3 regions of the Solibacillus sp. iso_87 genome follow, and region 3 is predicted to be linked to each of the others. Evidence: riboswitches for the same ligand, from Rfam matches in the RefSeq annotation. Region 3 holds a riboswitch; each other region holds the start of a gene.
The links. Region 3 has a riboswitch for thiamine pyrophosphate ahead of thiW (energy coupling factor transporter S component ThiW). Riboswitches for the same ligand answer to the same signal wherever they lie in the genome.
Positions count from the first base shown of each region.

Region 1: it holds a riboswitch for thiamine pyrophosphate, as region 3 does, so the genes downstream of both, tenA (thiaminase II) here and thiW (energy coupling factor transporter S component ThiW) in region 3, are expected to answer to the same signal.
Region 2: it holds a riboswitch for thiamine pyrophosphate, as region 3 does, so the genes downstream of both, AC0VXV_RS10755 (3-oxoacyl-ACP reductase) here and thiW (energy coupling factor transporter S component ThiW) in region 3, are expected to answer to the same signal.

Region 1 covers NZ_CM149656.1:2,631,338-2,636,558, forward strand. The annotation lists gene thiD (bifunctional hydroxymethylpyrimidine kinase/phosphomethylpyrimidine kinase) at 1-411, opposite strand, end outside; gene thiM (hydroxyethylthiazole kinase) at 408-1,151, opposite strand; gene tenA (thiaminase II) at 1,132-1,821, opposite strand; TPP riboswitch at 1,897-1,995, opposite strand; TPP riboswitch at 2,062-2,160, opposite strand; gene AC0VXV_RS13360 (NAD(P)H-dependent flavin oxidoreductase) at 2,317-3,297, opposite strand; gene AC0VXV_RS13365 (LysM peptidoglycan-binding domain-containing protein) at 3,431-4,687, opposite strand; gene AC0VXV_RS13370 (cell wall hydrolase) at 4,891-5,221, shown strand, end outside.
Region 2 covers NZ_CM149656.1:2,146,325-2,151,545, reverse strand. The annotation lists gene AC0VXV_RS10775 (hypothetical protein) at 147-866, opposite strand; gene AC0VXV_RS10770 (hypothetical protein) at 1,145-1,306, shown strand; gene AC0VXV_RS10765 (DUF6609 family protein) at 1,422-1,949, shown strand; gene AC0VXV_RS10760 (IS3 family transposase) at 2,373-2,528, shown strand; TPP riboswitch at 2,624-2,721, shown strand; TPP riboswitch at 2,778-2,876, shown strand; gene AC0VXV_RS10755 (3-oxoacyl-ACP reductase) at 3,050-3,811, shown strand; gene AC0VXV_RS10750 (winged helix-turn-helix domain-containing protein) at 4,041-4,304, opposite strand; gene AC0VXV_RS10745 (hypothetical protein) at 4,458-4,556, shown strand.
Region 3 covers NZ_CM149656.1:3,074,878-3,080,098, reverse strand. The annotation lists gene AC0VXV_RS15760 (amino acid ABC transporter ATP-binding protein) at 1-485, shown strand, start outside; gene AC0VXV_RS15755 (S-ribosylhomocysteine lyase) at 501-971, shown strand; gene AC0VXV_RS15750 (SRPBCC family protein) at 1,113-1,610, shown strand; gene AC0VXV_RS15745 (VOC family protein) at 1,730-2,128, shown strand; gene thiW (energy coupling factor transporter S component ThiW) at 2,348-2,854, opposite strand; TPP riboswitch at 2,946-3,035, opposite strand; gene AC0VXV_RS15735 (cupin domain-containing protein) at 3,156-3,728, opposite strand; gene AC0VXV_RS15730 (methyl-accepting chemotaxis protein) at 4,161-5,221, opposite strand, start outside.

The sequences.
Region 1 (5,221 bases), 440 kb from region 3:
CGGAATGTTCGGTGTACAAACAGTTGCAAGCGGCAATAACTTTTCCTTAAGGGCTGTTGTAGCCTCCTGCTCTAGTAAACTGGCACCACCTTTTGCAATCATGACTGGATCAACGATTAGCGGAATTTCTGTGTCTTTTAGTAAGGCGACAATAGCTTCGATAATTTCTGCACTAAACAGCATCCCTGTTTTAATCGCCTTTATCTCAAAATCTTGAAGTACCGCTTTTAACTGAGCTTGCACGAAATCGGCCGTTGTCGGAAAAATCCCATGCACTCCTTCCGTATTTTGTGCGGTTAGTGCGGTAATGACAGATGTGCCAAATACACGTAGTTCCTGAAACGTTTTTAAGTCTGCTTGGATGCCTGCACCGCCACCGCTATCCGAGCCTGCAATTGTACATGTAATCATTGTCGTCCCTCCGCTAAATTTTCTAGTTCATTCAAGAAATTTTTATGGAAAGTTCCTATAGCTGCCACAGAATTGGCACTTGCCTGTTTATATTCATTGAGCAGAATTTGTAAATCATTAAACGGTTCTTTACTGTTTGCCAGCACCGCAGCACAAAGGGCACTTAGTAGGCAGCCGCTCCCCGTCATTTTTGTCACTTTTTCATGACCACCCGTTACGAATTCAACTCTTTCCCCATCCGTAATAACATCTTGTTCTCCTGTTACGATTACAATAGATCGATAGTTATTAGCAAGCTGTTTGGCAGTCGCTGCAACATCTATATCCCCCTTGCCGCTATCAACACCTTTGGAAGTCCAATCCGCTCCCGCAAGAGCCGCAAGTTCTCCCATATTGCAGCGGATTACATCAATCTTTAGAAGATCGAGCAGTTGTCGTGCTATCTCAACTCGAAACTTCGTTGCCCCTACCCCTACTGGATCCAGAACAACCGGAGTACGATGCTTATTTGCGCTCAGTCCAGCTTGCTTCATCGATGCTACTGTCCGTTCATTCAAAGTACCCATATTTAAAAGTAATGCATTTGACTGAGCAGCCATTTCTCCCACTTCTTCTATCGCATCCGCCATGACTGGTGAAGCACCCACCGCAAGCAAACCATTCGCTGTAAAATTTGCGACGACATAATTTGTAATGCAATGTACTAACGGCTGATTTTTATTAATTGCTTGCAGGCTCATTGATATACACCCCTTGTTCCCAGCTTTGCTTCGTCCAAGGCATCTCCCAGAACATCCATTCGTAATAACAGCTTTTCTTAAAATGTTCCTGCAATACTTTTAGCTTTGCCGGTTGTTCTTTCGCATATCGATCCAGCATCGATTTTTGTATTTCAATATTTTGAAGCATCTCCTCGGACGCATATAGTGCAATCCACTGTTCATAAAGGGGGACATTGGGGCATGCATCTTTTAACCTTTGCCCTATTTCCTGATACAGCCATGGGCAAGGTAAAATTGCCGCAAATGCTTCTGCTACATCTCCGTTATGCACTGCATTGTACATATGGCTTACATAGTTATAGGCTGCTGGAGCCGGTTCGAATTGTTCCAAATCCTCCGCTGTCACACCTAATTCTTTAAACGTTGTCCGGTGTAATTCCAGCTCTGCGTCATGAATAAATTTTGCTGTTTGCAGAAAATATTGTACATCATCATCTGTTGTAGCTTTTGCAGCTGCAAGAGCAAGGACTTTCGTATAATGTTTTAAATAATATGCATCCTGCAGCATATAAAACTTAAACTTCTCCAGCGGTAAACTCCCATCTGCAATCCCTTGTACAAAAGGATGATAGAAGCTAGCCTCCCAATAAAAATCCGTTTCTTTCCTTACCTTTTCACAAAATCCCATTGTTACTCCTCCTTTTTGTTGGCGGAAGCACAAAAAAGACGCCTCAATATAGAGAGACGTCCCCAAAAAGTGTAAGTACCACTTTTCTTTGCTCCCTACGTCCGTATTAACGGCCAGGTTCCAAGGGTCAGGTTTTAACCTTCTCAACACTACTGTGTCCCCCCGCAAATCAAATGCTTGTATATTTGCAAAAGAAAGACTCCACGTTAAGGATACGCGGAGCCAAAGTAAGTACATATGTATAGCGTGTACTTTGCTCCCTACGTCCGTATTAACGGCCAGGTTCTAAGGGTCAGGTTTTAACCTTCTCAACACTGCTGTGTCCCCCCGCAAATGCATTTAATTATCCAGAGTGTAACAAATTAATTCAAACCGGGCAAGTGAATTCAAAAATTACGAAATTACTCCTACGCCCGCAGAAAGCGTCCCGGAATGTAAATCAATTTTTAGCGCTCAGAAAAAAATAGCATTTTTGTTTTTCACAATTGCTATTAGCTATTGTAAATGGGCTACTGCCGATTTTTTACCAGTCAGTTCATGATAAGCCTGTGTATATTCTTCAGCCAATTTAACAACATATTGCTGTGTTGAACTAATCTCTTTAATTGCACCAATTCCTTGCCCGCTTCCCCAAATATCTTTCCAGGCTTTTGCCGTATTATCGTTGAAGTTCATTGCAGAAGGATCACTTTCTTTTAGATTATTCGGATCCATCCCCGCATTCATGATAGAACCTTTCAAATAATTTCCATGGATTCCTGTAAATAAATTGCTGTAAACAATATCTTCTGCGGTACTATCCACAATCATCTGTTTATATTCTTGACGAGCAAAGGCTTCTTCAGTCGCGATAAACGGTGAACCAATATAACCGAAATCAGCTCCCATCGCCTGTGCAGCCAATAGTGAATGGCCTCGTGCGATTGATCCTGATAAAGCTAATGGACCGTCAAACCATTCACGGATTTCCTGTACAAGCGCAAATGGACTCTGCTGACCGGCATGGCCTCCTGCACCTGCTGCTACTGCAATGATACCGTCCGCACCTTTTTGAATCGCTTTTTTGGCAAAGTAATTGTTGATAACATCATGAAAAACTATGCCTCCATAACTATGTGCTGCCTCAAAAACTTCTTCGCGTGCCCCAAGTGAGGTAATAATAATCGGGACTTTATATTTCACACAAAGCTCCATATCCTGTTCCAGCCGGTCATTTGTTTTATGGACAATCTGGTTAATTGCAAATGGCGCTGCCCGCCGATCCGGATTTTTGGCATTATAGCTTGCCAACTCCTCTGTAATTTCAGCTAACCATTCATCCAACTGTCTTGCCGGCCTTGCGTTCAGCGCTGGCATCGACCCTACAATTCCTGCCTTACATTGTGCAATGACCAATTTTGGATTGCTAATAATAAACAACGGTGCCCCTATTACTGGGATACGTAAATTTTGTAAAATTTCCGGAACATTCCCCATCAATAATCCCCCTTTTATTCAACTACTACTAATACTTCATCAGTATCAACCAAATCTCCTTCTTAAATGGATAACAATCAAAAAAGTCAGATGAATTGTTTTCCATTTCATCTGACCGTCAATTTTGCTTTTTCTATTTCTTCACCACATTAAAATTAGCCCCGATGAGCTGCCAGTTTTGCGGGAATGGCAATCCTAATTTCCAATAACCAACACCGCGCAAATTCAAGCGCTTTACTAAATCAAACTTCGCCTGAATGGAACGTGCGTCCTCAAACCAGACAATATGTGAACGGCCTTGCTCATCATAGTAATTAAAGTACGGGGCCTGTGCAGTATAGTCAAATTGGATAGCCGCATTATAACGTTTTGCCACTTCAATTGCACGTTGAGGGCTTATTGCTTCTGCATAATCTCCTCCTTGTACAAAGGGTAATGTCCAATCGTAGCCATACAAATTTTGTCCCAGTAAAATTTTACTCGCAGGAACTTCTGTTAAAGCATATTGTACTACTTGCTCGACTTGCGGCAGCGGAGAAACGGCCATTGGAGGACCAGCAGAATATCCCCATTCGTATGTCATCAGCATAACAAAATCCACTATTTCGCCATGAGCTTTATAGTCATGCCCCATAAACCATTCACCCGGCTGATCGGCTCTCGTTTTTGGTGCCAATGCAGTAGAAACTGTATACCCTTCTGCATGCAAACGCTCTACAGCTCTTCGAAGGAAATTATTGTAGGCTTCTCTCTGATCGCCCGATATACGTTCAAAATCAAAGTGGATATCCGAAATATTTCCGATACGTTTTGCTTCTGCAATGATATTGTCCAGCAGCAAGTTCTGGACAGCGACACTTTGGAAAATATCACGTGCAAGCTCAGCGCTAAACTGATAATCTTCGAGATTAGTAATCGCCATTGCTATACTTGTATTATTTTGTTCAGCGATCTCTGGTAATGGGTTTATTGTCGGTGCTTTTAATGAACCATCCCGCCTCGCTTCATAACTGAATACAGCTAAGTAAGTTAAATATGGACTCGCCTCACGAACTTGATCCAGCAGCATTTCGTTTATTTCATCACCCCTTGGTTCTACATATGCCAAAATTTCTGCTGACCTTTTGGATGGTTCCGGTATATACAATGATGTTCCGATCATTAGCAATGCATCCGGATTTAAGCCATTTGCTTGAGCGAGCGTTAAATAATTCACCTGAAAACGTTGACCAATTGACCATAAACTATCGCCTGGCTGTACAATATAATATTGACCTTTCAGTGGAACGACCAATGCTTGCCCGACAACTAACCGAGCCGGCTCTGGAATTTGGTTGGCTTCCACTATACTTTGCACTGTTGTTCCATAAGCTTGTGCAATTGCCCACAATGATTCTCCCGGTTGTACAACATGAATTTGAATTGTCCGTCCTCCTTTTCCTATGTACTAATTTATGAACTATATCCCGTGTTAATGCGGAAAGATAGGTTAGAAATACATAAGTAATAACAAGAAACAATTTTTAAGTGATTTCATTTATTCATATGCGCAACCAGGTTAACTGTTTCATACTATAGTTGTGAGGTGAAAAAATGCCAAGAGTAAAATACCGGGATTCCGATGTCGATTTAATGGCTCGAATGATGCGGGCCGAAGCGGAAGGCGAAGGAAAACAAGGGATGTTGTACGTAGGTAATGTAATTGTGAACCGAGCTATTGCCACATGCCTGGATTTTAATGATGTAAGAACAATCGAGCAGGTTATTTTCCAAGTACAGGGCAATAACTATTCTTTTGAGGCAGTACAAAAAGGAAACATGTTTTATCAAAGGGCCAGAGAGACTGAAAGAAGACTAGCAAGACAGACGCTGGACTATTGGCGAGACCATCCAGCGAAGTATGCACTTTGGTATTTCAACCCAT
Region 2 (5,221 bases), 930 kb from region 3:
ATCATAAATTTTTTGATGGTAAATACCGCATCAGAATTGTTATGGGGAGATGTAGTGATTGATGTAAGTAAATTAAAATAACTATTCAACAATCTGGCGCGATTGAGGAAGAAGCGACTTTTATCTTAAATCTCGATCTTAAGTTTTTAATTGTTTTTTTCTTGTTCAAATGCCTTCAAGGTACGTTTATCAACCACCTTCGTTACTTCTCCGTTCTCGTCATAAAACTCTACAATCATCGCGAATTTAGATTTGGGTAGGTAGTGGATCTTTAAATTCAATTTACCTACCCCTTCCTTTGCTTCATCCACACCGATATACCCCTCAACATCGTAGTCAGTTCCGTTGATCGTCACTGAAGTTATGTAACCACTACCTCCTTTTGGTATGTATAGTCTGTAGTCTTCGATTACCCCTGTTACTGTAGCGTAATTTCCATTATTATAATCTTCTATATCTTTAATAGCCTCTTTTCCATCTATGAAGGCCTGTACACTTAACCAAAGAACACCTATCCCAATCAGTGTTGCTATGTAAGTACCAACCTTTTTACGTGCCTTTTTAAAGAATAATCCTGAGAACAAAGATAGTCCTAGCACTAAAAAGAAAATGAACAGAAAGAAGTACAAATTTATTTGAGGCGCTAACCAGTTTATCTCTTCCAAATAATCGAATAGGTATGCATCATAAAGGAAAAATGCTACGAAACCTAAAAAGAAGATCCATAAACAACCGAATGCCCAAACTGGTGCTCTGTTCCTGTGCCTATTTTCTTTTTCCCTAATTCCACCTTCTCTTACAGCATTGGAAGGAGTTTGTGGTTGTGGTTTTCTCTTCTTTTTCTTACTCATTCTTTTCCTATCCATAGTTAACCCCTCTTCAACTTTAATATAAAAGAGAACGGAGATTCCCCAATCCTCTTGGTACTACAACTCTTTATTTTACCAATTCATTTATCATTTTACCTTTCTTGGCATACAGTTCTATTTTACCGGTACATTCTGTAATAGGTAAGTAATATACTTATATGCCTTTGTTTTAAAGATATCGAATTTAAGTAGGATATAACGAAGTAATTATTCCATCCTTATTAATAGGCGCCTTACTTCATGTACCTATTTAGTTATGGGACGGTTATTGGTTTATGATTTTTATAGTTCCAGGTACAGAAGATTATGTGCTAATCGGTATATCAGAAAAGAAAATTATGCATTTTAGACCGAGTAAGCAAACTCCTGATCCAACAATACCATACGGTGAAATTATATTGGATAGCCCGGAAGTTCTCCGGATGAATACGGACTAAAACAAGGCAAAGATCAACAATTGGGCGCAATTCTTGCAAGAGGAATTGTGCTTTAATGGAGTACCATGAAAAGTTGAATACTTTAATAATCGATTCTTTGATTGGGGGAATCTTCATGTCAAATCAGATTATTGGAGTATGGTTAATTTATATAGGTGCAATTATAATAGTTTCGGCAATAAGTGGCGGTGATTTAACAATACAACCTTTCGTCCTTGGGTTTGGCGGCTTTTTCGGTTATCTAATAATTTTTATGTTACCGTATATAAATCGCCAACTAGCATACGGTAAAAATTCGAAATTTCAAGATAAAATAGATAATATAAACGTAATAATAACAATTATTTTATGCACCCTTTGTGGTTTGTTTATTGGCTTTGAAAATTCAAGATTGGTATGGTTGTCTATTTTAATTGTCATTGGTATACATTTTTTCGCTTTTTACTTTTCCCAAGGAAAATGGATGATAGTTTTAGGAATATTAGCAATAACAAATGGGGTATTGGGTATTATTTTCTTTAACATTCCTTTTTTAGTATTTGCCTCAATAGATGGGTTAATAAAAATTGTTATTGGTTTTAAAATGCTATTTATGAAACAAAATTTTGAAAAGCATTATATTTCTAGCGAACAGTTGCGTTAGCTAAAAAAGGAGCACTCTCATAAGGTGCTTACCTTTTTCAACCACATAAACAAAAAATCTTTAGGTGGCCATATGAAGAAGGTGTAGCATTATAATAAAGTTCGATTAAAAGATAGTTTGTACAATCTCTAACTTCAACTCGTTTGAATAAATATTATTTTTTCTCGACACAGAAAAATCCCCTTTAAGTAAAATGTTTACCGACAGCGTACTGAAGGTTTTTTAACATTGTCTACTTAAAGGGGATAATATCAAGCTTTGTTTCAAAACAGTTGGTTTCTTTCTATATAATAACGTTCGGGCTACTATAAGTGGCTTAAAAATGGCAAAGTATCGTTACGTAAACATAATGATATTGTTTTAAAGGAGCAAATATTAGCGATTCATCAAACGCACAAAATGTATGGGTATCCACGCATGTAAATCGCTTTACGAGACAAAGGCTTTCTTGTGAATCATAAGAAAGTCTATCGACTAATGAGTGAGTTGGGTATTCAATCGATTATTTGTAAAAAGAGTCGCGTATGGGGCAACCATCTTATTAGCAAACCTTTAGCTAATCAGGATACAAACGATTGAGTGGGATAATTCTAGGCTGCTTGTAGTAATGTAGTATTTAAGTAAAAAGTGTACTTGTTAAGAACAGCATATTTTGATAGAATCAAGCTAATTAAATGCATTTGCAGGGGGACACATTTGTGTTGAGAAGGTAGAACCTGACCCTTAGAACCTGACCGTTAATACGGACGTAGGGAGCAAAGTACATATTTTTTTTTTGTACTTACTATGGCTCCGCGTAATTTACGTGGAGCTTTTCTTTTGCAAATACTTTAATTGCAGGGGGACACATTCGTGTTGAGAAGGTTAAAACCTGACCCTTAGAACCTGACAGTTAACACTGACGTAGGGAGCAATTATAGGTGTAGTATACACTTTTTTAGCGTCTCTATAGTAATAGAGGCGTTTTTTTGCTCTTACAGAATCTAATGAGGAGGTAACCGTATTTAGTTTTGCGGAAATTTAAGTCGGATGGCTTTTTGTCTTTCCGTCATTTACGAATATCAAACAATTATACAAAAATTAGACAAGGGGAAATGATGATGAAATTACATGAACAAACCGTTTTAGTTACAGGTGCAAGTAGAGGTGTTGGAGAAGAACTCGTAAAAGCATTTGTCAAAGAGGGGGCTAATGTCGTACTGAATTATTATAAGAGTGAAGAAAAAGCGCAACGTTTAGCACAAAGTCTGGGTTCTCAGGTTATCGCTTTACAAGCAGATATCCGCAACCAACAAGAAGTTCAGCAAATGGTCGAAAAGGCAAAGCAATATTTTCATACGCCGATTACAACCATTGTCAATAATGCGTTGATTGATTTCGAATTTAATCCACTCACACAAAAAAATGTGTTTGAGCTTCAATGGACCGATTACAATAAGCAATTTGAAGGAACGATTAAGGGTGCTTTGAACAGTATTCAAGCATGTATTCAGGATATGAAAGAACTAGAATTTGGTCGTATTATCAATATTGGGACAAACTTATTTCAACATCCGGTAGTAGCTTATCATGAATACACAACAGCTAAAGCGGCATTGCTCGGATTTACACGTAACATGGCGAAAGAGTTAGGGGCGTATGGCGTTACAGTCAATATGATGTCTGGTGGACTTTTAAAACAAACGGATGCGAGTAAAGTGACAACAGCAGAAGTATTTCAATTGATTGAAACCACAACCCCTTTACAAAGAGTGACAACACCAAAAGAATTAGCGGAAGTGGCATTATTCTTTGCATCTCCTTGGGGGAGTGCCATCACTGGACAAAATTTAGTCGTTGATGGCGGTCTTGTAATGGATTAGAAACCAGCTTGTATCTCTCTTTTAGATGTAAATATAAGGGGGGGCAATAAGTTAAAGTGGGATGAGGTAAATATAATATTTATTTAAGGAAAACTTATTATGAACTGTGATTTTAAAATAATAGGTATATATATGTTGAACAATAGGACTATATTGTTGAGCAATTTTTTCTTGAGGAGGATATAGTACTGGTGTTTGCATCCTTGGACCGACGCTAAAAGGTATTCATTTAACTGATGACACAAATTAACCCCCATTCAATTTGAATAGGGGGTGATAGTATGTCAATGTCTATTACTATCATGTAGCGAAGAAGGTTACTATCAACCTCAATTTTTTTACGTAGGGTTGCCATAAATACTCTAAGAAATGCTACATTGTTCTCCCAGCTATTTCCCCAAATTTCTTTTGTAATGTAATTATGGGTTAACACGTTACCTATATTTTTAGAAAGTAAAACCAGTAATTTGTATTCAATAGGTGTTAAATGCAGCTCTTTACCATTTAAATAAGCACAACCAGCAGCATAATCAATAGCAAGATCCCCGTTAGGGAAATAAGGATTTTGATGTGGATTTTCTGAGCTGCTAAAGCTATATATAGTTCACTTCTAGGGGGCATTTTTATTGGAGTTGGAAATGGATTGATGTTAAATTTTCAGACAAGTACGGGAGGAACGGATTTTATTGCCCAGTTTTTATGTGACAAGACGGGGATAAATGTAGGGATATATCTTGCTTATTGATTCAATAATAATAATTATTGGTGGTTTGTTATTATCTTCAGAGACTTTTTATTTCTCCATTATCACTATACTTTCAATTGGTATTACTACGAGTTTTATTACAAGTAGAAAAGGGCATGTTTTCGACACTAATAAATGAGGTGACAGGGAGAAACTATGGGGATTTTATACACTATGGCTATTTTTTATTTTCCTTCGTCTTGGAATAAACCATAGATATCCCACTAGCAATTACAATTGATTAGTATTGTAAGTGTCAAAATAATCACCCCGGTATCAATTTTTTAATTATATTGCACAACTATTAAGTATTCAAAATAACTTTATGAGCCATTACAAACAAATTACTTGCCATACGATTACCCAATATATAAGAGCACTTATTTTTAACACAAAATAAAAATGAGAGGCTACAGTAACTAAAGAGAAATTTAGCGAAGAGTATCTGGATGAATGCCAGTGCTCTTTTTTACATTCAGAATAAGATGATTATATAAAAAGATATCATGGTGAGGAGAATAATTAATTGACTACTACATTAAGGTGTCAAGAATGCGAAAGACCGGCACGAATACTAAAAAAGACCAGGGAACTTTCCCGGAATGGAAATTTTATTGTAAAGAAGCTTTATAAACGTATTTGTCTATGTGATGGTGAAATTAAAC
Region 3 (5,221 bases):
TATTCCAAAGCTTTAATCTGTTTCCGCATATGAAGGTGCTTGAAAATGTGATGGAAGGGCCGGTTACCGTTTTAAGGAAAGATAAAGCGGCTGCAAGACAAAAGGCGCAGCAATTATTGAAGAAGGTTGGCCTGAGTCATAAAACAGATCAGTATCCTTCGCAACTATCCGGCGGGCAGCAGCAGCGTGTCGCCATTGCAAGAGCATTGGCAATGGAGCCGCAGTTTTTACTGTTCGATGAGCCGACGAGTGCACTGGATCCCGAGCTTGAGGGGGAAGTGCTGAAGGTGCTGAAGGATTTGGCGGAGGAAGGCAAGTCGATGATTATCGTAACGCATAACCTAAATTTCGCGCGTGAAGTGGCGGACCGGATTTTATTTCTGGAAAACGGCGAAATCGGCTATGACGGTGTAACCGAAAACTTCTTTACAGCGAACAACAACGAACGGATTCAACAATTTATAAAATCTATGCAATTTATCTAACTAGGGGGATTCAACATGCCAACAGAGAAAACAAATGTAGAGAGCTTTGATTTAGACCATACGAAAGTAGTGGCACCATACGTACGACTTGCCGGTACAAAAACAGGAGCGAAAGGCGACGTCGTAACAAAATACGATATCCGTTTTAAACAGCCGAACAAGGCACATATGGAAATGCCGTCATTACACTCTTTAGAGCACTTAATGGCAGATCGTATCCGCAATCATAGTGAGGATGTCGTTGATTTATCGCCAATGGGCTGCCAAACAGGCTTTTACCTGGCATTACTGAACTACAATGACTATGACGGAGTATTAACGATTATTGAAAATACGTTGAAAGATGTGCTGAAGGCAGAGTCAGTACCAGCATGTAATGAAGTACAATGCGGCTGGGCGGCAAGCCATAGCTTAGAAGGCGCAAAAGCATTGGCTGAAGAATTTTTAGCAGGCCGCGCTGAGTGGCATGTCGTTTTCGGAGAATAATTGATGAAGCAAGTCTCCTGTGAGGGTTTTCTCGCAGGAGACTATTTTATATGGGGAAGAATATTGGAGCAATTGGTTTAAATATTCTTGTAAATAGGTTATTAATAAACTAATAACAGAGTACCCAAAAGGAGAATATTGATGAACAATATCTCAACGACAAATTTAACGATGAAAAGAGAATTTAATGTAAAGCCTGAAAAAGTGTTTGATGCATGGCTGAATCCTTTCATGATGAAAAAGTGGTTCTTTACATTAGAAGGAACGAACAAGGTCGCACAAAATGACCCGAAAGTAGGGGGGACTTGGGAAATCGTAGACCACAGAAAGGGAGTGGACTACCGAGCAATCGGAGAGTACTTTGAAATCGATCCTTCTAAAAAAATCGTGTTCACTTTTAAAATGCCGCAATTCAGCGAGCTGGCAGATACGATTACAGTGGAGCTGAAGGAAATGGGGCAAGGCTGTGAAAGGACGTTTACCCAATTGATCCATGTTGAGAACGAAGAGAATTGGACAGATGCTGATACCGTAAAAGCCCTAGACGAAATGCGAGAAGGTACGGAACAAGGGTGGAATTTAATGTTCATGGGGCTGAAGGAATTAGTGGAGACAGGAAAAGTGAGCTATCAAGGTTAGAGTACGCAGAATGAAACATGATCAAAAAAGCATCTCCGGAACGAGGTGATGCCCTTTAAATTGTGGGAAGGAAAGTTCGCGAAATACTTGATTTTAGTGAAAGAAGGGGGAAGGTAACGATGAAAAGTGCAAAACCATTTTTAATGTTCCAAGGCGGCGTTGCAGAAGAAGCGATGAAATTCTATACATCCATTATGGCAGATACGAAAATTACGAGCATTGTCCGCTATGGTGCAAATGAAGGCGGAGACGAAGGAACAGTCATGCAAGCTACTTTTTCGATAAAAGGACAGGAATATATGTGCATTGACAGTAATTTAAAACATGAATTTGACTTCACGCCGTCATTCTCTATTTTTATTACATGTGATACGGAAGAAGAAATCGACGAACTTTATGAAAAATTGCTTGAAGGTGGTCATCCGCTAATGCCACTCGGTGATTACGGTTTCAGTAAAAAGTTCGGCTGGCTAAATGACCGTTTTGGCGTATCGTGGCAGTTAAATCTACCTAATTAAACTTTGCGTCGGGTGTATCAATTGGTGTGGCGCGATAGACCCGGCGCTCGTTTTCTAATAAAGGGCTTAGTTGTTCTAATATAGTCTGAAATCTTCTAATAAAAACGATATGCCAGTGCAAAAAACTCTCATAAAATCCGGTCCTGAGTTCAGTTCTAATAACCGCCTCAACTATTCTATAAAACCCTCTGACAAACTATACCATCTCAGATCATTCACTCACCCGGCATTCTGATAAAGCATCCCGCCAAATGCCCTGTTTCTTACCATGATCTTCAGCAAACCATAGCCTAAAAGCGCTCCTGCAAACGAACTCATCATAAATGCCGGGACAAAACCGAACAGCGCCGCTTCTTGTCCTAAAAATAAAATGGCAATCGGATAAGTAGCCATCGCACCGAGCAACCCTGTGCCGATCACTTCACCTACCGCTGCAAACGATAACTTCTTCGTTTTCGCAAATAGAAACGCGGCGAGAAGTGCACCAATCATACTTCCCGGATAAGCGAATAAACTACCTGTCCCCATCAAGTTTCTCAACGTCGACGTAAGAAACGCCTGTAATACCGCATACCATGGACCGAGCAGTACAGCCGATACGACATTGGCAAAGTGCTGAATCGGAAATATTTTGGCAAAACCTAATGGAATATACACCATACTGCTGAGAATCGTTGTAATCGCTGCGATAATCGCTGAGTATGTAAGCTTTCTCGTTTTATTCATTTCTACCTTCCTTTACAATAATTTTTTGCAACAAAAAAACCACTTTCAACTATAGAAAGTGGTATCGTAGCCTATACAAAAAAATAAAAATAGGGGGTCGACACTACTTTCCTACGCTAGTATTACCTAGATCAGGTGCAAAGGGTACTTCTCAGCCAAAAAGGCGCCCCTAGTAGTTTTCATATTCAATTACGAGCAGATTTTCTTCTGCCAATACTGGTTTAATTTCACAGTTATCATAACATGGCCATCTCAGTATGCAAATGGTTTTTTGTAATTTAATTCCTTTGACCGAGAAAAATTATTGCTGATACCCGCCGCCATAGTTGCCGGGCTGGGCATGTTGCCACGGATTTGGCGGACCGATGAAAGTATTTGGTCTGACAGGGGCAACTGCCTGCGTCCATAAATTTTCGTTCATTCCATATGTGTGGGCCATAATATTTGAAGGTGTCAGCTTGAGCAGATCAGAACCTAAAATGACTTCCGGTGTCGGAGCATTGAATATGGCGAGCAGATGCGTGTTGTTTTGCGTAGCGACTTCGTAATGCCACCACCCTTCAGGAACGTTCGCCACTTGACCGGGAGTAATCGGGAAATGCATAAGCTGTTTCGTAAACGGATTCAAGATCGAAACAACCGCACTTCCCGTAATACAGTAGACAAGTTCCGCCGCATTTTGATGGTAATGAGGCTCAATGACATTGTTGGCATTGAGATAAATATCGAGTAATGATACATTATCAAGCGTATTTAACTGGTTTATGCCCAATAGATTAATAAAATTATGCTGATCTTTAATGAATAATGGGTTTTTATTAACATCGAATGTAAACTGTGTATGCGGCGATGTGTAATCAATAGTCGGACTCAAAATTTCACCTCTTTTATTGTTGTAGTTAACGTATGCATTAATATATCTTTTCGTGCTTAGGCATATTCAGGAAAGCGCTGATCACTAAACTTTCATTTAAAAATACACATATAATGCATTAAAAATCTTGAAAATCAGCATACATAGTGGGACCCCACATATCCGGAGTGAAGCAATCCGGTTTAGGTCGAGAATTTGGATCACACTCATTTGCTGCGTATACAGAACTACAAGACCTGACTGTTCCAAAGAGCGGCGAATTGCCGTATTTTCCTGAATAACAGAAAAAGAAGACATAGGTAAAGGAAACTGAAACCTACGCCTTCTTTTTGTCATTCTGCCAAAGGGTCGTATTGACGCAAAAAAAGGAAATTGGACTATTTCTCTGTAGTTGAATGAGAAATAGTCCTAATAAGTGATTATCGTGTACTATTATTTATGGGTTTTAAAAGTGGCAACCAGCTCGTTTAATTCTTCCGCTAAATTTGCCAGTGCTTGTGTTGTTGCGGCTGTTTCTTCGCTTGCGGCGGCGACTTCTTCACTTGTGCCAGTAATGCTTTGTACCGCGTTCATTATATCATTGGACTGCGCGGATTGCTGAGAGCTTGCAGAGGCAATACTTTCAATCGAGTTCATCACATTGGCTGAATGGGAAGATTGCTTGGCACTCGCTGAAGCGATCTCCATTGTTTTTTCGTTTGCCTGTGTCATCATTTCTGCGATATGTGTAAAGGCTTGTTCAGTACGTTTTGTTGTTTCTACACCTTCAGCTACTGCAATGGCACTGAGGGAAGTATTTTTCTGGATGCCTTTAATAATAGAAGTGATTTCTTTTGTGGCTTCGCTGGATTGCTCTGCCAGTTTCCGTACTTCGTCTGCAACAACCGCAAAACCTTTTCCGTTTTCACCAGCCCGTGCTGCTTCAATAGCTGCATTTAATGCAAGCAGGTTTGTCTGACTTGCGATTGTATCGATTACTTTAATAATATCATCAATGCGAGCTGCATCTTTTTCGAGGAGTGCCATCTGCGTACTGATACTTTCCATACCCTGAATTGATTCCTGTACGACTTTACTGCCGTCTTTGGCTGTAGTCGTAAGTTTCTCGGTCAATACGGCTGTATCATTCGTGTTTTCCGCTACGGCATTAATGGCCGTATTTAACTCTCCGAACAATTCCCTCATCGTTTGCGCATCATGTTCCTGACTATGTGCGCCTTTTACAATCTCTTTAAACAGTTCGTTAATTTTTTGTGAATCATTTGCCTGTGTTGATGCACTGCCAGCCACTTCCTCGGTTGTGGCAGATATTTCCTGAGCAGAAGCAGAAACACTCTCTGCTGACTGAAGGATACCTTCTACGGTCCTACGTAGATTGTTTACCATCTTATTCACTGAACGGGCCAAATCACCAACTTCATCTTTTGAATGAATTGTAGTGCTTGCTGTTAAATCTCCATTTGCGACTGTCTCAACCAGTTCGGATACTTCTT